DNA from 3 places in the Alteromonas sp. P256 genome. Region 1 is predicted to be linked to each of the others. Evidence: predicted binding sites of a transcription regulator. Region 1 holds the regulator's gene; each other region holds the start of a gene.

Evidence for each region. The regulator sigma-54, encoded in region 1, starts transcription at its own class of promoters, with help from an activator protein. The targets are predictions, from matches to a motif close to GTTGGCACGNNNNTNGNNT.
Region 2: the regulator sigma-54 is predicted to act here: its motif matches at 1,581-1,599, upstream of fliE (flagellar hook-basal body complex protein FliE).
Region 3: the regulator sigma-54 is predicted to act here: its motif matches at 1,481-1,499, upstream of dps (DNA starvation/stationary phase protection protein Dps).

What each region holds. Positions count from the first base shown of each region.
Region 1 is NZ_JAZETM010000001.1:551,757-554,924, reverse strand. Features, by position in the region: gene ptsN (PTS IIA-like nitrogen regulatory protein PtsN) at 1-193, opposite strand, end outside; gene hpf (ribosome hibernation promoting factor) at 207-494, opposite strand; gene V7R39_RS02420 (RNA polymerase factor sigma-54) at 524-2,023, opposite strand; gene lptB (LPS export ABC transporter ATP-binding protein) at 2,101-2,826, opposite strand; gene lptA (lipopolysaccharide transport periplasmic protein LptA) at 2,829-3,168, opposite strand, start outside.
Region 2 is NZ_JAZETM010000001.1:260,343-263,510, reverse strand. Features, by position in the region: gene V7R39_RS01150 (sensor histidine kinase) at 1-14, shown strand, start outside; gene V7R39_RS01145 (sigma-54-dependent transcriptional regulator) at 33-1,376, shown strand; gene fliE (flagellar hook-basal body complex protein FliE) at 1,666-2,013, shown strand; gene fliF (flagellar basal-body MS-ring/collar protein FliF) at 2,026-3,168, shown strand, end outside.
Region 3 is NZ_JAZETM010000002.1:122,138-125,305, reverse strand. Features, by position in the region: gene V7R39_RS03880 (3-hydroxybutyrate dehydrogenase) at 1-211, shown strand, start outside; gene nadK (NAD(+) kinase) at 280-1,155, shown strand; gene dps (DNA starvation/stationary phase protection protein Dps) at 1,618-2,127, shown strand; gene V7R39_RS03865 (hypothetical protein) at 2,116-2,298, opposite strand; gene V7R39_RS03860 (DUF805 domain-containing protein) at 2,644-2,988, shown strand.

The sequences.
Region 1 (3,168 bases):
GCGCTATACCGTTACCTATTCCTGTACTGCCCATCCGCTCTCTAGATAGAAGACTATTCAACACGGTGACTTGGTCAATGTCGGTATTGTCTTGGGCAGCAATATCGGAAATGATCTCTAATATTCGCTTCTTGCTATTGCACTGAACCGCACACTCGGTGCGGTCCAGGCTTACGATGGCTTTAATATCCATACTTAATTATCTATTAATGCTTTTTCAGTTTTTCCTTATGCTTGATCACCTGCCTGTCGAGTTTATCGACCATGCTGTCAATCGCTGCATACATATCGGTATTTTCTGAGGATGCAAATACTTCGGCACCACTTAAGTGCATCGTAGCTTCTGCTTTTTGATTTATTTTTTCTACGTTCAGGATGACATGCACATTAGAAATGTGATCAAAGTGACGCTCAAGTTTACTAAACTTCGTATCGACATAATTACGCAAAGAATCGGTGATTTCCACATGATGACCAGTTAGGTTGATTTGCATATTTCGTCTTCCTTTTTAATATAACGCCTTTAGATAAGGCTTTTGCGTTGGTTAGACGGGGGTATCGATAAAGACTCCCGGTATTTTGCTATTGTCCGCCGAGCGACTTTTATGCCTTGCTCTGCCAACAATAAAGCAATTTTGCTATCGCTTAATGGTTTGCTTGGCGTTTCTGCTGCTACCAATTTCTTTATTAACGCACGAATAGCCGTTGACGAACACTCGCCGCCAGACTCGGTTGCTACATGACTAGAAAAGAAATACTTCAATTCGTAAATACCGCGCGGCGTATGCATATACTTCTGAGTCGTTACTCGCGATATTGTGGATTCGTGCATATCCACCATTTCTGCGACATCATTGAGCACCATTGGTTTCATCATTTCTGGTCCGTGCTCAAAAAATCCCATTTGCTGCTGAACGATACAGTTAGCTACTTTCATTAAAGTATCGTTTCTAGACTCTAAACTCTTTATAAACCATTTAGCTTCTTGCATATGAGAACGAATAAACTGAGAGTCACTGCTGTTCTTCGCCTTTCGACTCATTGCTGCGTATTGCTGATTTACACCTAGCTTAGGCAAGCTGTCGGGGTTGAGTTCAACAGTCCAGCGACCGTTTTTCTTCGCCACCGATACATCTGGAATAACATACTCAGGCTCTTTAGTAACTAAAGCACTACCTGGGCGAGGATTCAAGGTTTGAAGTAAACGCATTGCCTCGCGCAGTTCATCTTCCTTCAAGCGGCTCTTGCGCATAAGGGTTCTATAATCTTTGCTACTGAGCAGGTCAGAATAGTCCTCAATGAGTCTTCTCGCTTCATCTAACCAAGGCGTGTCGTCAGCAAACTGGCGCAGCTGCACCATTAAACACTCTTGCGGAGAGCGAGAGCCAGAACCGATAGGGTCAAACATTTGAATGCGTTTCAGTACACACTCAACTTCATCTAATTCGATTTCTTCTTCAACATTTTCTGTTTCGATATCTTCAAAATTTACCGCTTCTAATATCTCATCTAGCGTAGCGGTTAAATAACCGGACTCGTCAATCGAGTCGATAATGGCAACAGCGATAGCTCTGTCGATATCAGAAAAAGGAGTTAAACGCATCTGCCAAAGCAGATGAGTTTGAATGTCGTCAGTGGTTTCGCCTTGGAAAACGTGGTCATCATCGTTATTTGACGGGCCAGGCGCAGGCGCTGAAGAGGCTGAGTAATATTCGTCCCAGGTGCTATCAATTGGCAGTTCATCGGGTAAGTCGTTCTTTTCTAAAGCATCACCCGACTCTAGTGTGTCGCTGGACGCTGACGCGGTAGCTTCGATTTGGCTATCGTCATTATCCATATTGTTTTTTTCTGCCTGAGGCTCGTCATTACCTTCTTCTACTTCTAACAGAGGGTTTGAGTCGAGGGCCTCCTGAATCTCCTGTTGAAGATCGAGTGTAGACAGCTGCAGCAGCTTGATTGCCTGCTGCAACTGTGGAGTCATCGTTAGTTGTTGACTAAATTTTAACTGTAAAGATGGTTTCATCTATATCTTATTTTAATGCTCTTGAGTGAATATACCTGAGCGCTTATGAAAAATGACAATTAGGTTACACACAATAACTATAGCCTGAATTGTTCGCCTAGGTATACATCCCTTACTTTTTGATTACTTAAAACCTGTTCCGCCGTTCCTTGCGCAATAAGTTCACCATGACTTACGATGTACGCCTTTTCACAGACATCCAATGTTTCTCGAACGTTGTGGTCGGTAATGAGTATACCCAACCCTCTGTCGCGCAAGTGCTGTATTATCTTCTTTATATCATTAACTGATATGGGATCAACACCAGCAAAAGGTTCATCAAGCAAAATAAATTCAGGTTTTGCTGCTAATGCTCGTGCTATTTCTACTCGGCGACGTTCTCCACCGGAAAGACTCATGCCCATACTATTACGTATATGGTTGATATTAAATTCATCAAGTAGCGCATCGGCTTCTTCTTCCTGCTGCTGTGAATTTAAATCCTTTCTGGTTTGTAAAATCGCCATAATATTTTCATGCACAGTGAGCTTTCGAAAAATGGACGCTTCTTGTGGTAAATAGCCAATACCGCCTCTTGCACGCTCATGCATAGGCTGATGAGTTAATTCATTATCATCAATAGATATTTGGCCTTTATCTGAGGGAACCAACCCTACAATCATGTAAAAGGTTGTGGTTTTGCCGGCGCCGTTAGGCCCCAACAACCCAACAATTTGCCCGGTAGAGACTGACAGGCTAACATCAATCACTACCTGTCGTGATTTGTATGCCTTAGCAAGGTTCTTTGCACTAAGAGTTGCCATCGTTACTGCTCGCTTTTGCCGTCGTTGTTGCCGTCACCATTGCTACCGTCATTATCGTTACCGTTATCATTTTCGCTGGTCTCGTCGTTCGCTTTGCGAATAGACTCAGGCGTAAATACGGTAGTAACGCGTCCACTAGCATCATCAGCACCACCTGTGGCTAGCAGTTGTTCGGTGATCATATCAAAGGTAATGCTGTTGCCTTTAACTTGGCTTGTATCCTGTTTAAGTTCTGCGTTTCCGGTAAGAGAAATAGTGCGCTTAGCCACTTCATACCGTATCTCGTTCGCCCTTGCAGATACAGGGTTACCGTCTTCAAGTTCTTGCGAATAGCTGGCCGGG
Region 2 (3,168 bases), 290 kb from region 1:
CTAACGTCGCGTAAACTCAAAGGAGAATACCAATGTCTAAAACTACTATTTTGATTGTTGAAGATGATGCAGGTTTGCGCGAAGCACTCTTTGATACCTTGCTGCTTGGTGACTATGACGTCATTGATGCAGATTGCGCTGAGTCAGCTCTTATGATCCTGTCGGCCAAAAAGATAGATCTGGTGGTGAGCGATATTCAAATGGGTGAAATGAGTGGGCTTACTCTGCTAAAAAGCATTAAAGCTAAATACCCAAGCATGCCGGTACTGTTGATGACAGCCTACGCAACCATTGATGATGCAGTGCAAGCCATGCGAGACGGTGCAACTGATTACTTATCAAAGCCATTTGCACCAGAGGTGTTGTTAAACCTAGTAGGCCGATATGCGCCTGCGCAAAAAATAGAGTCGCGAACGCCAATCGTTGCCGACCCATCGAGTATCAAGCTATTAGAGCTTTCTCGCAAAGTGGCAAAATCAGAAGCAACCGTCATGGTGTTAGGACCAAGTGGCTCGGGTAAAGAAGTTATTTCTCGTTATATACACGACCAATCAAATCGCAGTGAATCGCCATTTGTGGCCATTAATTGCGCGGCTATTCCAGAAAACATGCTAGAGGCCACCTTATTTGGCTATGAAAAAGGTGCATTTACTGGCGCGGTTCAAGCATGTCCTGGCAAGTTTGAGCAAGCGCAAGATGGCACCTTGCTACTCGATGAAATTACAGAGATGGACCTAGCGCTTCAAGCTAAGCTGCTACGGGTTTTGCAAGAGCGCGAAGTGGAAAGACTGGGTGCACGAAAAACAGTAAAACTGAATGTGAGAGTTATTGCAACGAGTAACCGAGACCTACGTAAGGCTGTTGATAATGGCGAATTCAGAGAAGATTTATACTACCGACTAAATGTTTTTCCCATTGAATGGCGTCCGCTATCTGAGCGTCCCGGTGATATTGTACCGTTGGCTGAGCATCTTATTACCCGCCACGCAAGCCAGCAAGGGCTGGCCAACATTAGGTTGAGTGCGGCAGGGCGCAGTAAACTATCTCAATATCAATGGCCAGGAAATGTCCGTGAGCTTGAGAACGTTGTGCAGCGAGCGCTTATCTTATGTGAAGACGGTGAGATAGATTCTAGCGATTTAATGATAGATGAAAGCGTATCTCTTGCTGCGGATACGACTATTACGCCAGAAGCGAACGAAGATAGTCATCTTGGCTCAGAGTTGCGGTATCAAGAGCACCAAATTATTCTGGATACATTAGCGTCGTGTAATGGCAAACGAAAAGACGTAGCAGAGAAGCTGGGCATCAGTCCTCGTACACTCCGCTATAAATTGGCTCGCATGCGCGATGATGGTATCGAAGTGCCAGCTTAGTATTGCGTAAGCTTTTTTATAAAAGCCTTTTCACACAAGATATTTCACACAAAATATTTCATACAAGAGATGCCGTCGCCATTAATCGTATTGTTGGTGGCGGTTTTTTGTTGCCGGTAATTAATACGCTTTTCCACTTTACGTCATTATTTTGGCTCTCTGGCTTTTACTGTCTCAACTTGTTGATTTTTAATGGATTAAAAACTTGGCAAGCCCTTTGCAAAACCTTCCTTATATAATAAAAATGTGACCGATAGCCGTCACAATTCATCGATACTTAGGAGTGGTTATGGACGTTAAAGCCAACAGCTTGTACCAAGAAATGCAAAGTATGATTGGGCAGACTCGTCTTCCTGTTAACGAGCTACAACCCTCAAATGGGCTACAACCTACTAACGAGATAAACACCTCTGCAAGTGATTTTTCCACTATGCTTAAGCACGCTGTCGATGGTGTGAATAGCATGCAGCTAGAATCTAAAAACATGACACAGCGCTTTGAAATGGGCGATCCGAACCTTAGCCTTGCCGAGGTCATGCTGGCAAAAGAGAAGTCGGGTATTGCGTTTGAGGCAACGGTTCAGGTACGCAATAAAGTACTTGAAGCATACAAAACAATCATGAATATGCCGGTGTAGGTGGAGTAAGTTATGGCTGAGGCAACAGGCACAAATTTATCTGTCCCCGACCAAGGGAATGGAATGGATAATGAGCCGGAAAATAAATCAGGCTTTATGGACACCCTAGGCAGCGCCGACATGATGCGTCAAATGGCATTGGTCGTTGTGTTAGTTATCTGTGTAGCCATCGCTGTTTTTATTCTTATTTGGTCACAAGAGGCAGATTATCGGCCGTTAGCCAAAATGGAAACTCAAGAGTTAATCGAAACCCTTGATTACATGGACGCTAACCAAATTGATTATAAGTTGGAAGGTAACACGGTATACGTTAGAACCGATGAGTTTCAAACCATCCGCCTCGGCATGACGCGACAAGGCCTAAACAATCCTACTGATACCGGCACAGACATTATCATGCAGGACATGGGATTTGGTGTGAGCCAGCGGGTTGAAATGGAGCGTCTAAAGCATGCTAGAGAGCAGCAGATTGCATCAACCATTCAGGATATGTCGAGCATTAAAAAAGTGCGTGTTTTGCTGGCTATGCCAAAAGAAAATGTGTTCGCGCGAAGAGAGAAAAAAGCGTCGGCCACGGTAGTATTAACTGCTAAGCGAGGCTCAGTCATTACTGGTGAGGAAGTTGACGCAGTAGTGGATATTGTTGCATCAGCAGTACAAAATCTCGACCCATCAAAGGTAACAGTCACCGACAGCAATGGCAGATTACTCAATTCGGGCTCGCAAGACTCATTGAGTGCACGGGCTCGAAAAGAGTATGAAATTGAGCGCCAACGTGAGCAAGAATATTTAGAAAAAATCGATGCCATACTTATCCCGGTATTGGGCATTGGTAATTATACTGCTCAAGCAGATGTATCGATGGATTTTACTGCGATGGAGCAAACCCAGCGTAGCTACAATCCAGATTTACCTGCAGTACGAAGTGAGATGATTGTAGAGGAAAATAGCGTTGGCGGCGGTGTAGGCGGTATTCCAGGTGCGCTCTCCAATCAGCCCCCGCTAGACTCTAACATTCCAGAAAATGCGACCGGTGCGGCAAGCCAAACTATGCCAGGGCGCACGGCAAAAGAATCCACGCGTAACTATGAACTGGACACCACAATCAGCCACACTAAAAAACAATCGGGCGTAATCCGCAGGTTAAGCGTTTCT
Region 3 (3,168 bases), on a different contig from region 1:
CTTAGTTGAGCAACAAATAGCGGCTCAAGCAAAGGAAAACAATATGACTGAGGATGAAGTAGTGAAAAAAATCATGCTTGAACCCATGCCGAAGAAGCAGTTTATTGAAGTTCAAGAACTAGCCGAAACTGCCGCATTTTTAATGACAAACAGCGCCAAAAACATCACAGGCCAAGCAATAACCCTAGATGGTGGCTGGACCGCAAGGTAAAACTTCCCTTTTACAAAACACTTGTGCTAATGTCCAAATCATTGGAAATGAGAGGACATTAGCGTTCCATGCCCTACCAAACCGTTGCTTTAATTGGAAAACCTCAGCACGAGGCCACTCACGACAGCTTAAATTTACTTGCCGATTATTTACTCGCCAAAGGATGCGAGGTATTGGTAGAGGAAAGTATTGCTCAAGAGCTTGAAACCGACAACATTAGAAGCTGCGACCTCGTCGCTATCGGTAAAGAAGCTGATCTAGCCGTTGTCGTTGGTGGAGATGGCAGCATGCTTGGTGCCGCTCGCGTGCTTGCCCGTTTCGATATCCATGTTGTGGGTGTGAATAGAGGTAACCTAGGTTTTCTCACCGACATTCATCCTGACGATATCATTCAGCAACTTGACTACATCTTTAACGGCGAGTGTTTCGTTGAAAAGCGCTTTTTACTGGAAGTGGGCGTTTACCGTCACGAGAAGTTAAAAAGTAATAGCTCAGCGGTCAATGAAGTCGTACTCCACCATGGAAAAGTGGCGCACATGATGGAGTTCGAAATTTATATAGACGAACAGTTTGTGTTTAGCCAACGCAGTGATGGACTGATTGTAGCAACGCCAACGGGCTCAACCGCTTATTCGCTCTCCGCAGGCGGGCCCATCATTATGCCAAAACTGGATGCGCTAACTTTAGTCCCCATGTTTCCGCATACTCTAAGTAGCAGACCTATTGTGGTAGATGCCGACAGCCAGGTATCGATGAAAGTGTCAAAAGTAAATAGTGACTCGTTGCAAGTAAGCTGCGACAGCCACATTGTATTGCCTGTTTTACCTGGCGATGAAATTCGCATAAACAAAAGCATCGATAAACTTCACTTAGTCCACCCTAAGGGCTATAGCTACTTTAACGTATTGCGTAAAAAGCTGGGCTGGGGCAGTAAGCTTTACTAATATAGGGCACTCGCCTACTACCATACGAGTGGCCGCCATACATTAGAATGCTATACATATAGACTAAGCACATATGGCTTCATTTACCCTGTCGTCATAAATTTTTCGAATTTCTCTACCCTCGCGAACTTTGTGGCGAGTTAGCCGGCTTTTCTACTTAATGTTCGCCTTACCATATAGAGAATACTGAATTTTTTACACGCCTACTCATATTTCGAGCATCTTTTTCGCACCTTTTAGACAAACCTATCACATTGAAAAATAAAGAAAAATTAACCTTTACAAATTTATTCAATTAAATTAGTAACTTATAATTTTAGTACAAGTCGGCATACCGGTTGCAACATCGTAAACAACTGGTTCGATAATCTATGTTGTTTCAACATAACCTTTGAAGGGCAAAAGAATCGATAAGTATTATCAACACCTATTTACTGAAGCGATAATAAGGAGTTTATTATTATGAGTAACAACGATATTAAATTTACTGCACCAGGTATGGATAACGATACTGCAGCAAGTACTATCAAAACGTTAGAGCAACGTTTGGTGGCGCTACTTGATCTGCAGCTTACACTGAAGCACATTCACTGGAATGTAGTAGGTCCAAACTTCATTGGTGTGCACGAAATGCTAGACCCACAAGTTGATGCAGTGCGCGAAATGACTGATACCATTGCAGAACGAATTGCCACGCTAGGCGGCGTACCGAAAGGCACACCAAAAGCCATTGTAGAGGGTCGTTCGTGGAATGATTATGAATTAGGCAAAGGCTTAGTGACCGACCATTTAAAAGCACTAGATGCAGTGTATGACGGCGTAAATGGCGATCACCGCGACGCGATTGAAGGCTTAGACGACTTAGACCCAGTGTCGGAAGATATGATCACGGGGCAACTCGCTGAGTTAGAGCAGTTCCAGTGGTTCGTAAGAGCGCATTTAGAATCAGGCAGCGGCGAACTAGCCCAATAGCTCTACCGGCAACCAATAGCCCTGCAGGTAAACGATACCAGTAGGAAGATAAAGGAAGGTTAATTTGGCCTTCCTTTTTTGTTTTCTATTTCTCCCTGTCTTAATCATTTCCCTTTCCCTATCTTTTACTTTTCTAATATTTTTCCCAACCGATTTTCTTTTTTTACTCATTTCTACCGACCTTGAACGTAATGCGAGTAATTACACAAGGTGGAATTGCCATTAACTTTACAGTGACCACTGGCAAAAAAAGTTGTAGGGTAAATTTTGAAGCAGAGATCTTGCGAACAATGGAAAGTGTGTGCTTTGTTTATATAAAACTGATTTATATGCAAATCAAAAAACACTCCCAAGGCTTAATACCCTCTGCTTAGAAATATTATTTGCAGTCAAAAACATGGTGCAAAAAAACAAAAATTAAAAACAATACTCATATAGAGCTATACGGCTAGTCTGAGATAATTCAGCGCCGATTGCCAAAACCAAACATCATTAGAAAAGAAGGAGTTCCATTTAATGGACTATTTTACAAAAGCACTTAAACACTATGCTGATTTTACAGGCCGTGCGCGGCGCACAGAATACTGGATGTTTTATCTGTTCTACATTATTTTTTACGTTGTGTGTTCAGCCGTTGGATACTTCCTTGGCACTGAATTTATAACGATGATTTACGCCCTTGCATTATTAATCCCCTCATTAAGTGCAGGCGCAAGGCGTTTACATGACACTGGCCGCTCAGGTTGGTGGCAACTACTCAATCTAATTCCGATAATTGGCACAATTATTTTGATTATTCTCTTAGCGCAAGACAGCCATGATGATAATGAATATGGGCCAAACCCTAAAGCCGGTCTTTAGGTTTAAGTTGTAGGCTGAGGTTTTAGATAATAGCCTTGGCCTATAGTTTTGTGGTTTACCTGTATAAGTAACAGGTGACGTGTAATAAAGCGCATGATGAATTTCACTCTCATGCGTTTTTTTCTTAATTTTAATGTCAATTAGCGTCAACTGACTACAATATGAAGCTGCACCAGGCAA